4 regions of the Brenneria roseae subsp. americana genome follow, and region 3 is predicted to be linked to each of the others. Evidence: predicted binding sites of a transcription regulator. Region 3 holds the regulator's gene; each other region holds the start of a gene.
The links. The regulator Fur, encoded in region 3, represses iron uptake genes when iron is present. The targets are predictions, from matches to a motif close to ATAATAATGAGAACNACTATCAA.

Region 1: fhuF (siderophore-iron reductase FhuF) is a predicted target of Fur. The motif match lies at 3,129-3,151, and genes of this name have one in related genera.
Region 2: B4923_RS15220 (TonB-dependent siderophore receptor) is a predicted target of Fur. The motif match lies at 4,293-4,315, and genes of this name have one in related genera.
Region 4: fepD (Fe(3+)-siderophore ABC transporter permease) is a predicted target of Fur. The motif match lies at 1,599-1,621, and genes of this name have one in related genera.

The regions. Positions count from the first base shown of each region.
Region 1 is NZ_QDKJ01000008.1:187,381-192,744, reverse strand. Features, by position in the region: gene rsmC (16S rRNA (guanine(1207)-N(2))-methyltransferase RsmC) at 1-102, shown strand, start outside; gene B4923_RS12220 (aldo/keto reductase) at 106-1,098, opposite strand; gene B4923_RS12215 (LysR family transcriptional regulator) at 1,333-2,238, shown strand; tRNA gene B4923_RS12210 (tRNA-Leu) at 2,350-2,436, shown strand; tRNA gene B4923_RS12205 (tRNA-Leu) at 2,486-2,572, shown strand; tRNA gene B4923_RS12200 (tRNA-Leu) at 2,632-2,718, shown strand; gene B4923_RS12195 (DUF1435 domain-containing protein) at 2,821-3,111, opposite strand; gene fhuF (siderophore-iron reductase FhuF) at 3,355-4,140, shown strand; gene B4923_RS12185 (alpha/beta hydrolase) at 4,281-5,364, shown strand, end outside.
Region 2 is NZ_QDKJ01000012.1:75,563-80,926, reverse strand. Features, by position in the region: gene B4923_RS15230 (zinc/cadmium/mercury/lead-transporting ATPase) at 1-860, shown strand, start outside; gene B4923_RS15225 (siderophore ABC transporter substrate-binding protein) at 975-1,940, opposite strand; gene B4923_RS15220 (TonB-dependent siderophore receptor) at 2,002-4,230, opposite strand; gene tusA (sulfurtransferase TusA) at 4,619-4,864, opposite strand; gene B4923_RS15210 (7-cyano-7-deazaguanine/7-aminomethyl-7-deazaguanine transporter) at 5,109-5,364, shown strand, end outside.
Region 3 is NZ_QDKJ01000004.1:318,487-323,850, forward strand. Features, by position in the region: gene B4923_RS07345 (methyl-accepting chemotaxis protein) at 1-869, opposite strand, end outside; gene fldA (flavodoxin FldA) at 1,917-2,444, shown strand; gene fur (ferric iron uptake transcriptional regulator) at 2,770-3,219, shown strand; gene glnS (glutamine--tRNA ligase) at 3,360-5,018, opposite strand; gene nagE (N-acetylglucosamine-specific PTS transporter subunit IIBC) at 5,181-5,364, opposite strand, start outside.
Region 4 is NZ_QDKJ01000005.1:240,607-245,970, forward strand. Features, by position in the region: gene fepG (iron-enterobactin ABC transporter permease) at 1-537, opposite strand, end outside; gene fepD (Fe(3+)-siderophore ABC transporter permease) at 534-1,598, opposite strand; gene entS (enterobactin transporter EntS) at 1,735-2,991, shown strand; gene fepB (Fe2+-enterobactin ABC transporter substrate-binding protein) at 2,988-4,001, opposite strand; gene B4923_RS08505 (isochorismate synthase) at 4,179-5,364, shown strand, end outside.

The sequences.
Region 1 (5,364 bases), on a different contig from region 3:
GCCGCCTTTGGCAGCCACGAAGTATTGGCGCAAACCGGGCGCTTCAAGGTTTATCAGGCCACGGTTGGTCGTCCGCCTCGCACTGCCAAAGGCCGCCATTAATTTCTAAAGATTAACCGTTGCCATGCCTTCCGTGCTGTAGCGTTCTCCCGCTGCGGCATGGAACGGGAAGATGGCTTCAATTGCCTCCAGTTCTTCCTCCGTCAGTGTGACATCCAGCGCCGCAACGTTCTCTTCCAGATAGCGGCGGCGTTTGGTTCCCGGAATAGGCACGATGTGTTCGCCTTGCGCCAGCACCCAGGCCAGCGCCAGCTGCGATGGGGAGATCCCTTTTTGTGTGGCCAATTGATTGACTTTTTCGACCAATTGCAGGTTTTTGGCAAAGTTATCTCCCGCAAAACGCGGATTGCTGCGGCGGAAATCATCGGCAGCCAAATCATCCGGTGTACGGATTGCGCCGGTCAGAAAACCGCGTCCCAGCGGGCTGTAGGGAACAAAGCCGATACCCAGACGCTGGCAGGTCGGCAGGATGTTTTCCTCTACATCCCGCGTCCACAGCGAGTATTCACTTTGCAACGCCGTGATGGGATGCACCCGATGCGCCCGTTCCAACGTGGTTGCGGAGGCTTCGCTTAGCCCGATGTAGCGGATTTTCCCTTCTTTAACCAAGTCTGCCAACGTCCCGACCGATTCTTCAATGGGGACGGTAGGATCAACCCGATGCTGGTAATACAGATCAATCACCTCGACGCCCAGTCTTTGCAAACTGCCTTCGATGGAGGTGCGGATATATTCCGGTTTACCACAGACTCCGCGCAATTCCGGATGTGCCGGATCGCGCAGAATGCCAAACTTGGTGGCCAGGAAAACCTGTTGGCGTTTGCCTTTGATCGCTTTGCCAACCAGTTGTTCATTGGTGTGGGGGCCGTACATATCGGCGGTGTCCAGCAGTGTGACACCCAGCTCCAGCGCACGATGCAGGGTGGCAATGGACTCTTTTTCGTCCTGCGCGGTGAAATAGAAATCACTCATTCCCATGCAGCCCAGTCCGAGGGCCGAAACTGATGGACCGTTGATACCTAATTTACGTTGTTGCATTGTGCCGTCCTCATCATGTTTTTATACCCGTCATACTTCAAGTTGCAGATGCGTTGGCTGCGCTTAGTCATCCGAATCACTTACCTGAGTAAGCTCATCGGGGGGCCTGCGCTTGCCGCCTTCCTGCAACTCGAATCATTTAGCGTAAGGGGAGTGTGGTTGTTTATTGAAAAAAGATAAATAACGCATTTTGTGCAACACTATTCAAAAATTAACAACAATAGTGGGGTGGCGATGGATCATATTCAGGCGATGCGGATCTTTGTACGTATCGTGGAACTGAGGAGTTTTAGCCGCGCAGCCGAAAAGCAGGGGTTGCCGCGGGCCACCGTAAGCCATACCATCAAACAGCTCGAAACGCGGCTGGGGGTTCGATTGCTGCAAAGAACGACCAGACAGGTGAATGTCACTGACGAAGGTCAGATTTATTATCAGCGCTGTACCCATCTGTTGGCCGAGATTGAAGAAACCGACACGCTTTTTACCCACCAAAAGCGGCAGCCGGTGGGAAAAGTTCGGGTTGATATGCCACATTCGCTGGCCAGAGACGTCGTTATCCCTGCGCTGGAGGAGTTTTACCAGCGCTACCCTGAGATAACGCTGATGCTGAGCGCCAATGACTCGGCGATTAATGTCCTGCGGGAAGGCGTTGATTGTGTGTTGCGAGCCTGGCGATCGGAGGATGAATCACTGGCGACCCGGCATTTACCGTCCATGCCGCAAATAACCTGTGCATCCGCGAGTTATCTGGCCCGGTTTGGCATCCCCCCGTCATTGGACGAGCTGTCCGGGCATCAGGCCGTTGGCTATTTTTCATTACGTACTGAGCATCTTTATCCGCTGGAATTCATGCAAAACGGGGAGCGAATAACGCATATGCTGCCGGGAAAATTGCAGGTCAATGGCGCTGATGCCTATATTGCAGGCTGCTGTGCCGGACTGGGGCTGATTCAGGCGCCCCGCCGTGGTTTACAGCCGTTTCTGGACCGTGGGGAACTGGTGGAAATATTGAAAGATACACCTCCGCCGGATATGCCGTTATATGTAATGTACCCGCCGGGACGCTTCCTGGCGCCGCGGATTCGGGTGTTCATTGAATGGCTAAATGAACTCTTTGCTCGCCACGCTGCTGCGAGGTGATGTTTTTTGCAGCAAACCCCGCATTTCAACGGAAATAATCATTGACCTTGACGTCAAAACCTCTAGAATTCGCCTCCGTGGTGGCATCGCGTAGCGCGGTGTGACGGGATTGCGAAGGTGGCGGAATTGGTAGACGCGCTAGCTTCAGGTGTTAGTGCCTTAACGGGCGTGAGGGTTCAAGTCCCTCTCTTCGCACCATATCACCACGATCGTGTTTCACGGTGAATTCGTATCGCACAGCATTATTGCGAAGGTGGCGGAATTGGTAGACGCGCTAGCTTCAGGTGTTAGTGTCTTAACGGACGTGAGGGTTCAAGTCCCTCTCTTCGCACCATGTTGTGACCCATGTCGGGCGGTGATACGAAGTGCGCGGTGATAAAACGGTTTATCAGTGCGAAGGTGGCGGAATTGGTAGACGCGCTAGCTTCAGATGTTAGTGCCTTAACGGGCGTGAGGGTTCAAGTCCCTCTCTTCGCACCAATCCTTTCTTATCTATTTCCTGCTTTGATTTTTTTACTCTCCCCGGTTTTCCCCTGGCAAGCGTTGTTCGCGTTTGTTCCGGAGGCATTCGCTTCTATCGTACTATCCCTGGATGAGATTAAACGTAATTGACAGCGCGGCGAGTCCACCTGCCAGTGCCACGCACGAGGGGAGTAGCAGATAGTGCCGTAAACGCTGATGGAACAGCATGAACAGGGTTGCCAGCAACGCGACGGCAATGATCAGTTTGAGATGCGTCAGGTTGAGATCAAGCATTGCCAGTAAAGGCATGATAGCGCAAGGCAGCAGCACGCCCCAGGCGCTGGACAGACGTTTGCCCAGACACCAGCTTATCCCCCACAGTCCGCATGCGGTAATCATCGCTGTCAGCATTTTTATCACCGTCAAATATGATAATGATAACCAATATCATATAAGAATTTATATCAATTACCAGTTTTTTGATGGAGAAGAATCGACTGTTCAAAGCGTGGCAATGGCTGACAACGCCGCGTATTGATCATGTTCTGCACGACCGCAGAACGCTTGTGCTGGCGCCGGGAGAAAGTTTGTTATCACAAATGAATATAAGTAGTATTACTAATCGTTATCATTTCGTTTTACGGAACGCCTGCCATGCCGATAGTCAAAAATAGTCCCTGTACTTCGGAATCGTCGACATTTTCCGTTGGCGATCGGCAGTTGGCGGATTCGCTGAATGATATTCTGCGCCAGTATCGCCCTCATTGCCTTGATACGATCAAATTCGGTGAATCGCCGCCACCGGAAGCCATGACGCTGGCCGAGTGGTCGCGTCCCGCGGCGTTTCGTCAACTGCTGCAACGTTATAGTAATGATTTATATCAGGAATATTCCGATCGCACGCGTGAGGAAAAGCCGCTGCAATCACTCTGGGCGCAGTGGTATGTCGGGCTTCTGGTTCCGCCGCTGATGCTGGTATTACTCAAGCACGCTGCGGCGTTGGATTGTTCTTGCCCGCAGGTTTATGTCGCGTTTCATCATACCGGCCGGCCGGAGGCGTTTTATCTCGCTGCGCAGGTTTCGTCGGGCATCGGCCTGTCGCCGCGCGAGCGGCTGGAAATGCTGTTACATCAACATCTCATTCCGGTAATAAATGCGCTGGATAGTTTTGGAGCATTGAACGCCAAACTGGTCTGGAACAATACCGGCTATCTGATGCACTGGTTTTTGGGGGAGTTGAGCGCGTGTACGCCACAGCCGGTGCTCACCGGCCTGCAAAACGATCTGTTCTTTTCCCCCGCGCTGCTGGATGGTCGTGACAATCCGCTCTATCGCACGGTTATCCCTCGTGGCGGCGTCATTCAACGCCGTAGCTGTTGCCAGCGTTATCGTATCCCCGGCGTGGATAAATGCCTGGACTGTACCCTGAATTCGACTTGATCAAACGAGTGTGCGTCTTGCATTGTCGGTTTCCCGGCATCCTCATCAGAGTGTCATTTTGATATGATCATGCTTTCCCCATGTAAGCGAGAACATGATAAAAATATGTTTTCGCAAGGGACTCGAAACGGAAAATCAACATGGTGATCAAATCTGTCAGGCGAGTGATCAAACGGGGTGCCATTATTCTCGCGGTGGTGGCGATAACGCTGCTGGTTATTCGTATTTATGATACCCAGCGCGGCCCCGCACTGGCTCCCTGGCATACCTATGTACCTGATGAACTCTCCGCGGAACAGTTGGATAAAGCCGACTGGACGGCATATCTACAGGCGGAAGACACGCTTTTTCAACAGATAAACCAGCATGTGACGCAGGAACTGGATGAGGACGAGCAGCGGCCGATTAACCGCTATTTTTCCGGTAGCCCGGTTTATCCGGGGAAATTTCAGCATGACTGGAATCGTTCTTATGAGCTGATGCCTGATGGCGCCCCGAAAGGCGCCGTGGTGTTGCTGCATGGATTGACCGATTCACCATATAGCCTGCGGCATGTCGCTGAGCGTTATCGTCAGCGCGGCTTTGTGGCGGTAGGAATTCGTTTACCGGCGCACGGCACGGTGCCCGGCGCGTTGACGGATGTTCACTGGCAGGATTGGTTAGCGGCGACGCGCCTGGCAGTGCGTGAAGCGGAACGTCATATTACCCCGGCTTCTGGTCGGTCTTTGCCGCTGCATATTGTGGGATTTTCCAACGGCGGGGCGCTGGCGCTGAAATATGCCCTGGATTCGCTGGATGACGCGACGCTGACGCACCCGGATCAGCTGATTCTGATTTCGCCGATGATCGGCATTACCAGCTACGCCCGGTTTGCCGGTTTAGCGGGGCTGCCGGCCATCTTTCCGGCGTTTGCCAAATCAGCGTGGCTGGGAATTCTGCCGGAGTTTAATCCGTTCAAATACAATTCGTTCCCGGTGAATGGCGCACGGCAGTCGTGGCTATTGACGCATGAGCTGCAACGTCAACTGACCCGCAAAGCGCAGAGCCAGACGCTGGCTGCGCTTCCGCCGGTGCTGACGTTTCAGTCGGTGATGGATTTTACCGTCAGTACCCGGGCCGTTATCTCCGCGTTTTATAATTTATTGCCCGCCAATGGCAGCCAACTGGTGCTGTTTGATGTCAATCGCACGATCAACTTTGGACCGCTATTACGCGATTCCGCCA
Region 2 (5,364 bases), on a different contig from region 3:
TACCGGCGGTTGGCGTGAGCGAGGCGGCGCTGCTGGCGCGAACCGCGGCAGTGGAATCCGGCTCACACCACCCGCTGGCTCAGGCGATTGTGCAACATGCACGGGCAACCCGCGCTTTTCTGCCTATCGCGGAAGATCGCCGCGCGTTAGCCGGCATTGGGGTAGAAGGCACCATTGCCGGCAAGCGAATTCAGGTTAGCGCGCCCGCCAGATTAGCCTCGGACATACTGGACAATGTCTGGCAGCAACATGTTGATACGCTGGAAAGTGAAGGCAAGACGGTGATTGTGGTGCAGGAAGATGGCCGGGTACAGGGCTTGCTGGCACTGCGCGACACACTGCGCAACGACGCGCGAAGCGCGCTGAGCGCCTTACAGAGCATGAATATACGTTGCATCATGCTCACGGGCGACAATCCGCGGGCCGCTATGGCGATCGCCGCCGAGTTGGGCATCGATTACCGGGCTGGTTTACTGCCTGCCGACAAAGTGACGGTTGTGAGTGAGCTTAACCAGCAACACCCGGTCGCCATGGTGGGTGACGGCATCAACGATGCGCCCGCCATGAAAGCGTCAACCATCGGTATTGCCATGGGAAGCGGCACCGATGTCGCGCTGGAAACGGCTGACGCCGCCTTGACGCAAAGTCGCCTTGGGGGATTAGCCGACATAATCCGGCTATCGCGGGCCACGCACCGGAATATTCGTCAGAATATAACCATCGCACTGGGGCTGAAAGCCGTCTTTCTGATCACCAGCATATTGGGGATCACGGGGCTCTGGCTGGCAGTATTGGCAGATTCCGGCGCCACGGCACTGGTCACCGCCAACGCGTTGCGGTTGCTTAAAAAACAGGACTAACGTCGTGATCCGGCGCACCGCGACGGTGCGCCATGCTTTCAGCGACAAGATGCCGATAATACCGACCCCGTCTTTCAGGACGGGGAAGCATCATTTGATGAGGAAAGTCCCCGATCAATTCGCAGGATGCTGATCCAGCGCTTTGTTAACGTCATCCATCAAACGGGAATAGGACTGCAACCCCCCCGCCACGTACAGCGCACTGGAATCCATGTAGACGATCTGATTTTTCTGCCAGGCAGTGGTTTTGTGAACCAACGGATTATCCAACACCTGTTTTGCCGCGTCTTCTCCGGTACGGCCAATCGCACTGTCGCGGCTCAGCACAAACAGCCAGTCAGGGTTGTACTGCAACAGAAGCTCCGGGCTCACCACATTGCCGTGCCGTCCTTCCTGGGGGAGTTCAATGGCGGGCTGAAAACCAAGAACATCAAAGACAAAGCCAAAACGTGATTTCGGGTTATAAGCAGAAAGTTTTCCACCGCTGATCATCAGCACCATGGCGTTACCCGCATGGGCCGATTTAGCTTTGACTTGTTCAACCTGTTGTTTAAAGGCATCCAGCTTTTGCTGAGCTTCTTTTTCTTTGCCGAAAATAAGGCCGATTTGCTCAGTACGCTGGGTCAGGCTATCAATGAAGTTATTGTCATCAACGCTCAGAGAAATCGTGGGCGCAATACCGCTGAGTTTGTCATACGCATCGGTAGCGCGCGCGCCAGCGATGATCAGATCCGGTTTGGCGCTGCTCAACGCTTCATAATTGGGTTCAAACAGCGTCCCCGCGTTCAGGTATTCGCTGCCGCTATATTTGGATAAAAATGATGGCAAATGGATGCTGGTTTGCGGCACGCCGCTGATTTTGACATCCAGCGCATCCAGAATATCCAGCGTTTCCGGGTTAAATACGATGACGTTCTGCGGGTTTAGCGGAACCTCAGTGGTACCTTGCGCATGTTCGATGGTTACCGTTTTCGGGGCGGCGCTTTCGGTCGCTGCGGGACGATCGTCGCATCCGGCCAGCAGCAGGAACGACAGGGCGACAGCCACTGAATGTAATGGGGTGATTTTTATCTTGCTCATCAAAAAAACCTATAGTGATTAATTAATTGTAAAAAATGCCGGGCGAGCCCGGCACTCGGCATCAGAATGAAGTTGTAATACCTGCGTAGTAGGCCCGGCCCGGTTCGTTATAGGTCGACGCCCCATCGTTTTCGCGATAGACGCGTTTGTCGAGCAGGTTGCTGACGCCGGCGTTAACGCGCAGGTTTTTATTAATGTCATATTTCACACCGACACCCACTACGGAATAGGCCGCGACCTCTTTAGAGGAAAGACCATTGTTAGCCTCATTTACGGTTTCAGCATACTGACGCGGCTTCTGACGACCGTACATCGTCCAGCCAACGTTGGTGGATAACTGTTCGGTTACCTGCCAGTCCAGCATGGTGTTGATGGTGTATTTGGGAATCACGGATAACGGGTTGCCGGTATCCTTATTCTTGGAGTTGATCATATAGGTGGCGTTGGTGCGCCAGTTCAGCGTATCACGCACCACCGGCACCACCAGATGGGCTTCCAACCCTTCCACCAGCGCCTTGCCGCCGTTTTCCCAGCGCAGAATGTCATATGTGGATGGGCGAGAACCCGAAGTAACCGTCACAGTGTCATAGACCACCGAACCACCGACGATTTTGTTCTTATAATCGTTGCGGAAATAGGTGAGACCGGCATCGTAACCGTTATAGGTAAACTCCAACCCAATTTCCTTGTTGACGCTGATTTCTGGTTTCAGATTGTCGTTACCCATGAGATAGCACGAATTGCTGATACCTATCGGGCAGCCACGACCACTGCTGGGTAGCAAATATCCTCCGCTGGACTGATACAGGTTGGGAGCCTTGAACACCCGGGCGATCCCCGCCTTCAACTTAAAGTAATCGCCCAACTCCTGCGAGGCGTTTAGGCTGGGGCTCCAGTTACTACCGAACTTGTCATGATAGTCGAAACGCAGGCCGGGTATAATATTGGTGCCAGGCGTAGCTTCAATATTGTCCTCAAAATACAGGGCGCTCAGTTCCGCGCTGTTTTTACTGCTGCGATCGGAGGGGTCCAGTGACTCACCGTTAGTCGTGGTCACGCCGATGCCGTGACTTGCCTGCAATGAAGCTGGATCATTAAGCTCATCGCGGTTCCATTCGGCGCCCAGCGTAACAGTTTGCTCCACCAGCAGGGATAGTGGAATATTCAGTTCGCCGTTAGTCCGATAGCTTTTCAATCGACTGGTTTTATAGGTAAGCGGGGAAGTATCAGAGTTTGATATCTGGCCCTCTACCGCTCCCGCCATTCCTTCATCATAGCGTGTATTGTTGGTCTTCTCATAGTAGAAACCCAGACGCGAAAGGCCCCAGTCCCAGATGCCGTTATGGGTAACGCCGTAAGTCTGGCGATACATACGGTTCGTTTCCGCGCCGGATTCCGCCAAAGCCTGGGTCGTGTCACTGGCACCGCTAAGCTGAGTATCGCCGGTATAGATATTGCCTTGACGACTGTAGGCGTATTCAAAATCCATGATCTGCTGGGGGTTGATTTTCCATGACAGCAGGGTGTTGATATCCTTGTTGCGCACGCCTTCACGTCCGGCAACACCCTCTTCTCCCGCATACTGATTATTGATATCGGGACTATCGGAGTCGGTTTTATTGATATTGCCGTACAGACGCATCGTTAGCACATCATCGATTAGCGGCCCGTTCAAACTAAAGTTGGCACGTTTGGTGGCACCTTCCTTGCTGTCTTCCGGCTGATTGGTGAACAAGGAAAGCGAACCGTGCCAGTCGTTAGTGGGGCGTTTGGTAATGATATTCACCACGCCGCCGGCAGCGCCGGAGCCGTAACGCGCCGCAGCCGGGCCACGCAGCACTTCGATGCGTTCCACCATTTCCGGCGGCACCCAGTTGGTATCTCCGCGGGTGTCGCGTTCGCCGCGACGGCTATAGCGCACGGAGTTGCGTGAAGTGACCGGCTTGCCGTCGATCAGGATCAGAGTATTTTCCGGCCCCATGCCGCGAATATCGATCTGGCGGTTGTTACCGCGCGTACCGGTGGCACTGTTGCCGGTCAGGTTAACGCCGGGCATTTTACGAATAATTTCCGACAGGTCATTGACCGGCGGCTGTTTTTCAATGTCTTCTTTAGTAATAATGGAAACACCGGGCTGTTGCTTAAGCTCTTCTTCCGCCGTCGCCCGCACCACCATTTGATCTTCAAACTCGGTGTCGGTTTCCGCGGCGGCATAAGCGCCACCCCCCATCATTCCCACCAATAACAACGCCAGTGGTTTTTTTGCGCATTTAATACCATGTGGAAACATCGTTCCTCCCCTTATTACTTATGGTTATATTTTTTTACTAATTCACAAGGATGGTAATATCAATAGCAATGAGAATCATTAGCATTCTTTTTGAGAGTAGAATTTTTTTCGGGATCGCCATTTTTTTAAGAAAAATCGATAGTGTGAATAAATTATGGAGATTCACTATTTTGAGCTAACGGGCCTTTACATATGCCCATTTTGATGAGCAACAATGTGGAAATAGCGGCGTCGCTGTCCGCATTATCCAAACTGACTACAGAATCCCACATGCCCGATGCGGAAACGGACAGGAGGACGCGGATATGGAGAAATGATTTATTGGGCGGAACCTTCCGCCGGCGGGATCACCGTCTGTGATGGCAAGTGTTGCAGTCTTCCCCTGAACTTAGCCGCCTTTGCGCAGCAGATACCGGTAGGGAAGCTGCTCGGTCATCAGCGCCAGCAGGTCATGTTCCATATAGCGGCAGAAACCGGGAATATCACGGGTCGTCGCGGGATCGTCCGCAATCACCAGCAGCGTTTGTCCAGACTCCATCTGGCGTACCATCTTGCGCACCATCATCACCGGTTCGGGACAGCGCAATCCCTGAGCATCAAGGGTTTTATCCGGATTGGCAAATGGATCGGTCATCAACGTTCTCTGTGGTAATGTGATAAGTAGCGATAAAAACCGCCTTAATTTACGACGGAGATAGTTTACGCCGGAGATTTTATGACGCAAGCCACGACAATGCTTGTGTAAAAAACAACCATTTTTCTTAGCAAAACAAATTGCATTACAAAATCAATTGCGTATCATGCCGCGCGTCGATAACAAAAGCAGTACGCCATTATTTCTTGGGTTCCCTAACCCCAATAACCAAAAAGGTCACATCATGTATCGTTTTACTCTCCGGCAGCGGCTTACGGCGCTGATCTGGCTATCGTTGTTTCATATTCTGATCATTACTTCCAGTAATTATCTGGTACAGCTCCCGATATCCATCTTCGGTTTTCATACCACCTGGGGGGCGTTTACCTTTCCCTTTATCTTTCTGGCTACCGACCTGACGGTACGGATTTTCGGCGCGCCGCTGGCACGCCGTATCATTCTGACCGTCATGGTGCCCGCGCTGGTGATTTCCTATGTCA
Region 3 (5,364 bases):
TCGTTATTGCCAGCCGCAATCTCTGATGCGCCCTGATAAATAGAGTCTGTACTGTTGCGGATTGTGCTGACGGTATTCGCCAGACTGGTTTGCATTTCCCGCAATAGCGGAAACAATTTACCAACGCAGTTGTGGCCAAAATCGATAATCGGCTTGCCTAGCTGGCCGGAAGCAATGACGCTGAAATGGTCGCGCAGCTCGTTCAATGGACGAGTCAGACAGATCACCAGATAGCGGTCGGTCAGGAACAGCATCATCAAACCGACCACCAAACCGGTCAACAAGATATTCTGACCGATCGAGGTAATCTGTTCGAATCGAATCCCCGCCGCATCAAACTTGTCAGCGCTGGCTTTACTGAAAGCGGTCAGCGATGCGCCGAACTGCCGGCTCAGCGGCGGAACCACGTTTTTAGCCTGATCCTGATAATCATCCAACGCATTGGCGGCCGCCTTTTGGTATAGCGGATCAACGCCCTGTGTAATCAGATTACCCCAGTCACGGCTGACCGCTTGCACCAGCGCATCATCCAGACCGGCATGATCGATGGCATTAAACGCGATCAAATCAGATTTTAAAGTATTCAACGCGTTCAAAGCGGATGCCTGCTCTTTATCCGCTGAATCATTATCGCCATTGCGGCGATAATCAACCGCTCGCGCCAAACGCGTGACCATACGAAAATACTGATCGTTGCCTTGATTGACAAAGTTCGTGTTTTGCACCAGCAAACTGCTGGTCTTGGATGTCGCTGTCATCTCTTTAAAAGAGAACATGGTATAGATAGAGACACCGCCCCATAACACGCAAAAGGTGCCTAACACCCACAGCATCGCCGTTCTAATGGCGATATCTTTTAATAGTCTCATAGCTTGCTCCAAACCTAAGCATTAAAATAACAAGGATGGCTTTTTATCGTTAATCAACAGACAGTTTTCAGAAAAAACCATGTCATGAAATATGTTACATCTCCCCCAATGTTCAATTTCATTGTGTTGAAAACAAAAGGGACCACGCTGACTAATCGACAAAATTCAGAGAATATTTAGCGTTGGAGATACCTTTCTTCAATTTATTGTTCTATTCCGAGAACAATTTCATAAATTTTCAGATATATAAGAATATTAAGTATCGTAAATGCCGCTGAAGAAGGTTAGCGACACTAACCGCAGCATATGAAAAAATCCGGTCACAGACAGTACGACGATACAATGAGCGGCAACCATGGCGAAGCACAGCACAGATCACCGATGTCAGGTTGATTTTCAGGTGTCTGGCCATACCCCGAAAGATAATATTCCGATTGCCGATAAAATTTAAACTTTTCAATTTCATACGGCCATACTACATATAGCTTATCATCTTCGTCATGATGATATTTGTTTAAAAATCCAACACACATCTCATGATTTGCCGAAAATTGTCCGGCTAGTAACCTGATAACGTGACAAAATTAGCGTAAAAGACGAAAAGATAAAATCAAAATGGCATTTCATTATTCTTTAAGCAAAAAATATAACATTTTATTTTTTAGCACACCGATTTTAATATTTCATTCGCACGCTAACATTTCAATAGGATAAAGAATAAGTGGATATGAGAAATAACCGCCTGATATTTCCCATTCCCTCCTTCAACCAATTCCGCATGCCTGTGACAACCTTACCGCGCTGTGCGTCATCAACCATCCCCTCGTTTAAAGACGATGGCAGCATGATTGACATTGCCACTCGCATACCAGATTGCCTTGAATATGCGTGTGTTAACCAACGCCAAACCGAAGTGGATAAAACCTCACCCAATTTACGTATCCTTACCGATACGAGTTTCTCATGCAGGTTGTGTCTGTTATTATGAGCCGATAAGTGGGTGAGACATGGCACCATACCATTAAGAATCAAGAGGTTATTTAATTCATGGCACTGATAGGCATTTTCTTTGGCAGTGATACTGGCAATACTGAAAACATTGCCAAGACGATCCAACAGCAGCTGGGCACCGACGTTGCTGAAGTTCATGACATCGCCAAAAGCAGTAAAGAAGATCTCGAAGCTTTCGATATCCTGCTGTTGGGTATTCCGACCTGGTATTATGGTGAAGCCCAATGCGACTGGGATGACTTTTTCCCGACGCTGGAAGAGATCGATTTCACCGGCAAACTGGTTGCCCTGTTTGGCTGTGGCGATCAGGAAGATTATGCAGAATACTTCTGCGATGCCATGGGCACCATTCGTGACATCATCGAGCCACGCGGTGCGACCATTGTCGGGCACTGGCCGACAGAAGGTTATTACTTTGAAGCATCGAAAGGTCTGGCGGATGACAACCATTTCATCGGTCTGGCCATTGACGAAGATCGTCAACCTGAACTGACCAGCGAACGCGTAACGACCTGGGTTAAACAGATCAGCGAAGAGTTGAACCTGAAAGAGCTGGTTGGTTAATATTGTTTCTGGCCCTGATAGCACGATCAGGGTCAGATCAATAGGAAAAACCTTTCATAATAATTGACACATTTTTTTAACTTCCCGCCATAAACCTGTACAATAAACCCATCGGTTTTGTACGTGCATGAATGTTTCTTCATTTATCAACAACACATTGCGTCAATACCTATAATAGGTGTAGGGACAACATTGTTAACATTCCATGGTTTCCATTTTGCATGCACGGTTCTATAATTGGGACGCTATTACATTTTTTGAGCCGACCGATGTCATAGGCTAGATAGCCTCCATTGATATAAGTAAGCAACAGGACTAAATCCGCATGACTGACAATAACACCGCATTAAAGAAGGCCGGCCTGAAAGTCACTCTTCCAAGACTGAAAATTCTGGAAGTATTGCAGGACCCAGAGTGCCATCACGTCAGTGCGGAAGATTTATACAAAAAACTGATTGATATGGGCGAAGAAATTGGTCTGGCGACCGTTTATCGCGTACTTAATCAGTTTGATGATGCTGGTATTGTCACCCGCCATAATTTTGAAGGTGGTAAATCAGTTTTTGAATTGACTCAACAACATCATCATGACCATCTGATTTGCCTGGATTGTGGCAAAGTCATTGAATTCCGCGATGAATATATTGAAGCGCGTCAGCGCGAAATCGCAGAAAGACATGGTATCAAACTGACAAACCACAGTTTGTATCTGTATGGCCATTGCAGCGCAGGGGATTGCCGTGAAGACGAAACCCTGCACGATGCAAGAAGATAAATCGACCGCATAAAAAATCCGCCGGAGCGACTTTTAACGTCGCCTGCGACGGCCCGCAGGGTGACGGGCAGGATCGCCCGTCATAAAATAAAACCGCCTCGGCGGTTTTATTTTTATATTACCGGGTACTCTGTTCGGCATTAGCCGACCCAGGTATCCCGCAAGCCGGCAGTACGGTTAAACACCAGATGCTCTGCACTGGAGTAAACACGATCTGCGCAGAAATAACCTTCTCGTTCAAACTGATAGGCCTTCTCTGCTTCAGCCTGCGCCAGGCTGGCTTCGACAAATCCATAAGTAATCTTCAGTGAATCCGGGTTAATGGTGGACAGGAAATCCTCCGCCGCGGCCGGGTTCGCGACGCTGAACAAACGATCATACAGACGGAATTCTGCCGGCAACGCATGGGCTGCTGACACCCAATGAATCACCCCTTTCACTTTGCGGCCATCTGCCGGATCTTTACTTAACGTTTCAGGATCGTAGCTGCAATAAATAGCGGTGATCGTGCCCTGCTCGTCTTTCTCGATACGTTCGGCTCTGACCACGTAAGCATTACGCAGGCGAACTTCTTTACCCAGCACCAAACGTTTGTATTGCTTGTTGGCTTCTTCACGGAAGTCGGCGCGATCGATATAAATCTCACGGCTGAACGCGACCTGGCGAGTCCCCATCTCCGGCTTATTCGGATGATTTGGCATGGTAACCCACTCTTCATGGTCTGAAGGCAGGCTTTCAATAATCAGCTTCACCGGATCCAGAACCGCCATGGCACGCGGCGCATTTTCGTTCAGATCGTCGCGGATACAGGATTCCAACGCCGCCATTTCGACGTTATTATCCTGCTTGGTAATCCCGATGCGAACACAGAACTCACGGATAGACGCCGCACTATAACCGCGACGACGCAAACCAGAAATGGTTGGCATACGCGGATCGTCCCATCCCTCGACAACCTTTTCCTCGACCAGCAGATTCAACTTGCGCTTGGACATGATGGCATATTCAAGATTCAGGCGAGAAAACTCATACTGACGTGGATGGCAAGGAACCGTAATGTTGTCCAGTACCCAGTCATACAAACGACGATTATCCTGGAATTCCAACGTACACAGGGAGTGCGTCACGCCTTCCAGCGCATCGGAAATGCAGTGGGTAAAGTCATACATCGGGTAGATGCACCACTTGTTGCCGGTCTGATGATGCTCAGCGAACTTGATACGATAGAGAACCGGGTCGCGCATAACGATAAATGACGATGCCATATCAATCTTGGCACGCAGACAAGCGGTTCCTTCAGCAAAACCGCCGTTACGCATTTTTTCAAACAGAGCGAGGTTTTCCTGTACGGTACGATCGCGATAAGGGCTGTTTTTCCCTGGCGACGTCAGCGTACCGCGGTATTCCCGGATCTGTTCCGGCGTCAGTTCATCAACGTATGCCAGTCCTTTACTAATCAACTCAACCGCATACAGGTGCAACTGATCGAAATAGTCGGAAGAATAGCGAACCTCACCGCTCCATGAGAATCCCAGCCACTCTACGTCACGTTTGATCGACTCAACGTATTCAATATCTTCTTTTACCGGGTTGGTATCGTCAAAGCGCAGATTGCACTGCCCATTGTAATCGCGTGCAATGCCAAAATTCAGACAGATAGACTTCGCATGGCCAATATGCAGATAGCCGTTAGGCTCTGGCGGAAAACGCGTCTGGATATGATCATGCTTACCGGATGCCAAATCTTCATCAATAATCTGACGGATAAAGTTAGTTGGGCGGGCTTCAGCCTCACTCATGCTTGATTCCTCAAATGCTAAAACGACATATAACCGCTAATGATCCAACAAGCTACGTCGGGAAACAACCGTTAGTTTCATTTAATTATTAATGATGAAAAAAACGGGGTGAGATTGTGATCTCACCCCGTAAATTTATAGCAAACCATCACTGTGTGACGTTTATTGCTCTTTGCTGACGCTCTTCAGCGCAGAAGCAATGGATTCCGCCTGCGTCCCCACCACTATCTGAACGCTCTGCTTATTCAGGCGGATAACGCCCGCGGCACCGAGTCGTTTGGCCTGAGCTTCATCAACCAGACCGGAATCCACCACATTCAGACGCAAGCGCGTGATACAGGCGTCA
Region 4 (5,364 bases), on a different contig from region 3:
AGCTGATTCCAGCGACGCTGAGATAATAAGCCAGGTATTTATGGCATAGAGTAACGCGCTGATGGCAATGCCGATGATAATCAGCCTAAAGCCCTGAATTCCCTGATGCCAGGTCAACAGCCACACCAGCGCCGAGGAGAGAATGCCGCCGGCCAGAGCGCCGCCCGCAATACTGAATTCGTTGCCGTTAAACAGAATAATCGACATTATCGCCCCGGTATATGCACCCGAGTTAAACCCGATAATGTCTGGGCTGCCAAGTGAATTGCGCAGCAGTGACTGAAAAATAGCCCCACTGACGCCAAGCGCCGCGCCGAGGATCAACGCCATTACCACGCGAGGCAAACGCCACTGGGTCACAATGGTGACGATGTTGGCGGGCGCGTCGCCCCATAACGCCCGCAGCACCAGATCTATGCTGAGCGGCATTGCGCCTGAAATCAGTGCGAGTACCGCCAGCATCAAGCAAAGCATCACCATGATGCCGCAATATCCGCGCCGCCGCAGAGCGCTTTGAGTCAGGCCGTGCCGCATCATCCGCTTTTGCCTCCATGTCGGCGTACCAGAGCAATTAATACCGGGGAGCCGATAAAGGCGGTGACAATGGAAACGCGTAATTCTCCGGGTACAATAACCCGTCCGATCATATCGGAAATCAACAACAGACAGGGCGTCAGGAGCAGTATCCAGGGCAGTATTTTTTTCTGATCCGGCCCGACCAGACGACGGGCGATATGCGGTACCATCAGACCGATAAACGCGATAGGGCCTACTGCGGCAGTGGCTGAGCCGCATAATAACGTGATGGCGATCAGACCGAGTATCTGGATCGTGGTTGTTCGTGTGCCTAACGCCTGTGCGATATCGTTTCCCATGTCCAGAACATTAAGGGCGCGAGCCAGCAATAACGCCAGCGTCAGCCCTGCCAACACCGGCGCCGCGATCACTTTTATAATGTGCATGCTGCGGATATCCAGAGTACCGGCTTCCCAGAAACGAACATGGTCATAGACCAGTGGGTCGAGCAGAGAGATGCCGGAGGTCATACCTGCCAGCACTGCGCCGAGCGCGACTCCTGCCAACGTTAAACGAACGGGACTGGGTTTTCCGCGCGTCTGGAACGCGATTAGCCACACTCCCAGGCTGGATAGTAATGCGCCGCCAAAGGCGAACCACAGATACTGTTCGGGCAGCGTGGCGCCAAAAAAAGCGATACCGATGACCACCGCGAAACTGGCGCCGGCATTAATGCCTAAAATGCCGGGGTCGGCCAATGGGTTGCGTGTCAGTGCCTGGATAAGCGCCCCGGATACGCCGAGCGCGGCGCCTGCCAGCAATCCGGCCAGCGTGCGCGGTAAACGGGCATCAAGGATAATCGTGCCGTCGGGATGGGAATTATCACCGCTCAATATGTTGATGATGTCGGTAAAGGGAATATTTTTGGCGCCGACGAATAAACTGAGCAGACAGCACAACATCAATAGCAGACTGACGATAGATAAACCGTAGCGCGAATTGCCCGCTATCGTTCCCTTTAAAGAGGCGCGGATCCGGTCTGCGTTATCCCTCTGCGGAAAATGAGTCTTATTGGAATGCATATGCAAATGATTATAATTATCAATATAATTTGATATTGATAATATTAACATGTCTTCATCAGGAACAAAACGCTGGGGTCGATGTCGTTAATTTTTCATTGACGCAATCGGAATGTACAACCGCCGGGGAAAAGCTATGGACAGACCTTCCATTTTGCTTAATTTCAGTTTGCTAAAAAATAACCGTGATTTTCGGGCGCTGTTTTGCGCGCGTTTTATCTCAGTGCTGGCGTTGGGGATGTTGACTGTGGCGGTGCCGGTGCAGATCCAGCAAATGACCGGTTCGACCCTTCAGATCGGGCTGGCGGTGGTGCTGGCTGGCGGCGGTATGTTTATCGGCCTGTTGCTGGGCGGCGTGATGGCGGATCGATATAATCGTCGTCATCTTATCCTGTTCGCCCGCGGCACCTGCGGTGTGGGATTCGCCGGTTTATTCCTGAATACGCTGGCGCCGGAACCTTCGCTACTCCTGCTATGGCTGCTTGCTATATGGGATGGCTTTTTCGGCGCGGTTGGGATGACGGCATTGATGGCCGCGACGCCGGCGCTGGTTGGGCGGGAAAACCTTGGTTCGGCAGGAGCCATCAGTATGCTGACAGTACGATTCGGCGCGGTGGTGTCTCCGGCCATTGCGGGGATGACTATCGCCTGGGGCGATGTGGGATGGAATTACGCGTTAGCCGCCGCCGGAACCTGGTTAACGCTGATCCCGCTAATACGTCTGCCTTCGATGCCCCCTCCGCCGCAGCCCAAGGAGCATCCAGGCCGCGCACTGCTGGCGGGAATGATTTTTTTAAAACAGAATCGGGTTATCGGCGCCGTTGTGTTGATGGGAATGCTGATCAGCCTGACCAGCGCCGTTCGGGTGTTGTTTCCGGCACTGGCTGTCCGCTGGCAGATTGATGCGTTGCATCTGGGCGTGATGTATTCGGCAATACCGTTGGGCGCGGCGTTGGGGGCTTTTACCAGCGGGCGGGTAGCTCAAACTCCGCGGCCCGGTAGATTAATGATCTTCACCGCGGTGGCGGGATTTTTAATCCTCAGTCTGTTCAGTTTGATGCCGTATTTTGTGTTATCGCTGTGCTGTCTGGCAATTTATGGTTATCTCAGCGCGATCAATTCGTTGTTGCAGTTCACTCTGGTGCAAAGTTTGACGCCAAATGCATTGTTGGGTCGTGTTAACGGGCTATGGACAGCGCAGGCCGTAACGGGAGATGCATTTGGCGCTTTGTTGCTTGGCGTCATGGGGACGCAATTGTCGCTACAAACCTCCGGTTTGTTGTTCGGTCTGAGCGCAGCCCTGGCTGGCATCACGCTGGCTACCTTGTCCGGGTCATTGCGGCGGCTTGAACATCCCACTCCGTCGCAACGGGCATCATCGGCGGGTGGTTAATGCGCGGCAAAATACTTTTCCAGCCGATCTAACATATTACTGGCGCTGTAATAGTCCAGACGAAAGGTATCGTTACCCATGGCGTAAACCTGTTTGTTTCTGACTGCCGGTAAATGGGCAACGAACGGGTTGGCGAGCAGTTGCCCGACGCTCTCCTCTTCCGTGGAAAACAGCAGATAGGTGTTACCGTTCAGCCCGTCGGCCAACTTCTCGCCGGATAATTGCACCAGATCCTTGCGCTTGCCCATACTGTAGTTGCCACGCACCTCGTCAGGTATCGCCGCAAGTTCGAAACCCAACTGTTGCAACAACTGGCCTTGCGCAGAGTCGGCGGTCCATAAATTGGCGCCTTTGCCGTCTTCCCGCCAGACAAAGGCGCTGACAGGTTGCGGAGGTAAATTCAAACGTTGCTTCACGGCGTTCAACTGGTTATCGAATTTCGCGATCACCGCCTCAGCCTGCTCTTCGTGTCCGGTCGCATAGCCCAACTGAAGAGCCAATTCCTGCCAGCTTTTATCATCATAATTGATCACCAATACCGGCGCGATAGCGCTAAGCTGCTGACGCAGCGTCAGGGCGGAGTCGCCTCCCGTGGCGGCGACCACAATCAGGTCCGGCGCTTCATTGGCGATCGCTTCGGCATTGGGTTTGGTTTCATAGATTTTTTTTACTTTACGCTCAAGGGCGATAGCGCTCCACTGTCGCAGGAATCCCTGACTATCCGAAATACGGCTGCCTGGGCTGGTGGCGGAACTGGCAATGACCGGCGCGTCAATCGCCAACAAGGTGCCGGTGACGGTGACGCTGGTGGAAACAATACGCTGCGGCTGTTCCTTAAGCGTGACGGTGCTGTCAAGGGTCTGAATCTGCCGCGGCCAGCCTTTGGATGTTATGTTGCCCTGTTCCGCCGCCACGCCGCTGTCGGTTTGTCCGTCGCAGGCGCTCAGTATCAATGCGAACAAGGGCAGCAACACACCGCGCCATGCCGGTAAATAAAATGCCGTTCTCATCACTTAAACCTCATTATCTATTAAACATAAAATGCGGGAACGTGAAGCGAGCTTTCCTATATTGACAATTATTGACAATGCAGAAACATCGTTCTAAGTTGTTACTTAAATTAATAATGATAATGGTTATCAAAATCATTATCATTCTTATAATATGGGAGGTTGCGAGTGTACCGTTTGATTAGGGACAATTTTACGCAAGAGGAGAGGGGCGTTTGGAAGCCAGATTCAGGATTCTTTTTCAGTTCGCTCTCCCGCAGCCTGTATACACAGGGTTGCTTTATGTCACTGGCGACCCCCGCCAGAGATGGCTTTAATACTTCTGGCGAATTTCAGCGAACCCTGCAACAAGCATTTGCGCGTGCCAGAGCGGAAGGTATTGCCGAACCTGTACTTGTCGGCGCCATCCCCTTTGATACCTCGCGTCCTTCGGCGCTGTTTATTCCCCAGCAAAGTCACTGGTTTTGCCGCGACGATTTTACCATGCCATCGCTCAATGATTGTCCTCCATTGGCGGATATTGTTACAACCCAACCACGGCCAGACAAGGATGTTTTTATCGATTTAGTGAGTCAGGCTGTGAATGCGACGCGAGAGGACAACATCACCAAAGTCGTGCTATCCCGCCTGCTGGATATCGAACTCAGCGCGCCGGTCGATCATCGGGTGCTGTTAGCGCGCTTGCTCGCTCGTGAACCTGACGCCTATCACTTTTATGTTCCGCTGGATGATGGCGCGTTGCTGGGCGCCAGTCCTGAGTTGTTGTTACGTAAGTCGGGCCGCCAGTTATATTCCAAACCGCTGGCAGGATCCGCCGCTCGGGCTATCGATTCGCAAGCGGATCGGCGCGTGGGGCAACAATTGCTGGATTCGGTAAAAGATAGTTATGAGCATCAGGTGGTGATTAACGAGATGCGCCGGGTACTGACGCCTTGCTGTCGCCAATTGCATGTACCTGAAACGCCGGAACTGCTTTCTACCGCCACATTGTGGCATTTGGCGAGCGCCATCAGCGGTGAAGCGGTTGCTGAAACTGACAGCGCATTGTCGTTGGCCTGTTTGCTTCATCCTACGCCGGCATTATGCGGTTACCCGACCGATACGGCTCGGCAACTCATCGCCAGCCTTGAACCCTTCGAACGCGGATTATTCGGCGGCATTGTCGGCTGGAGCGACGCGCAGGGCAACGGCGAATGGGTGGTGACGATTCGTTGCGGCGAGGTGCGTGGAAATAGCGTAACGCTGTTCGCCGGTGCCGGCATCGTGCCGGATTCTCAGCCGCTTTGCGAATGGAATGAAACCGGCGTGAAGCTGAGCACCATGCTGCGCGCCTTTGGCATGACGAATGATCAGGAGTGTGTCG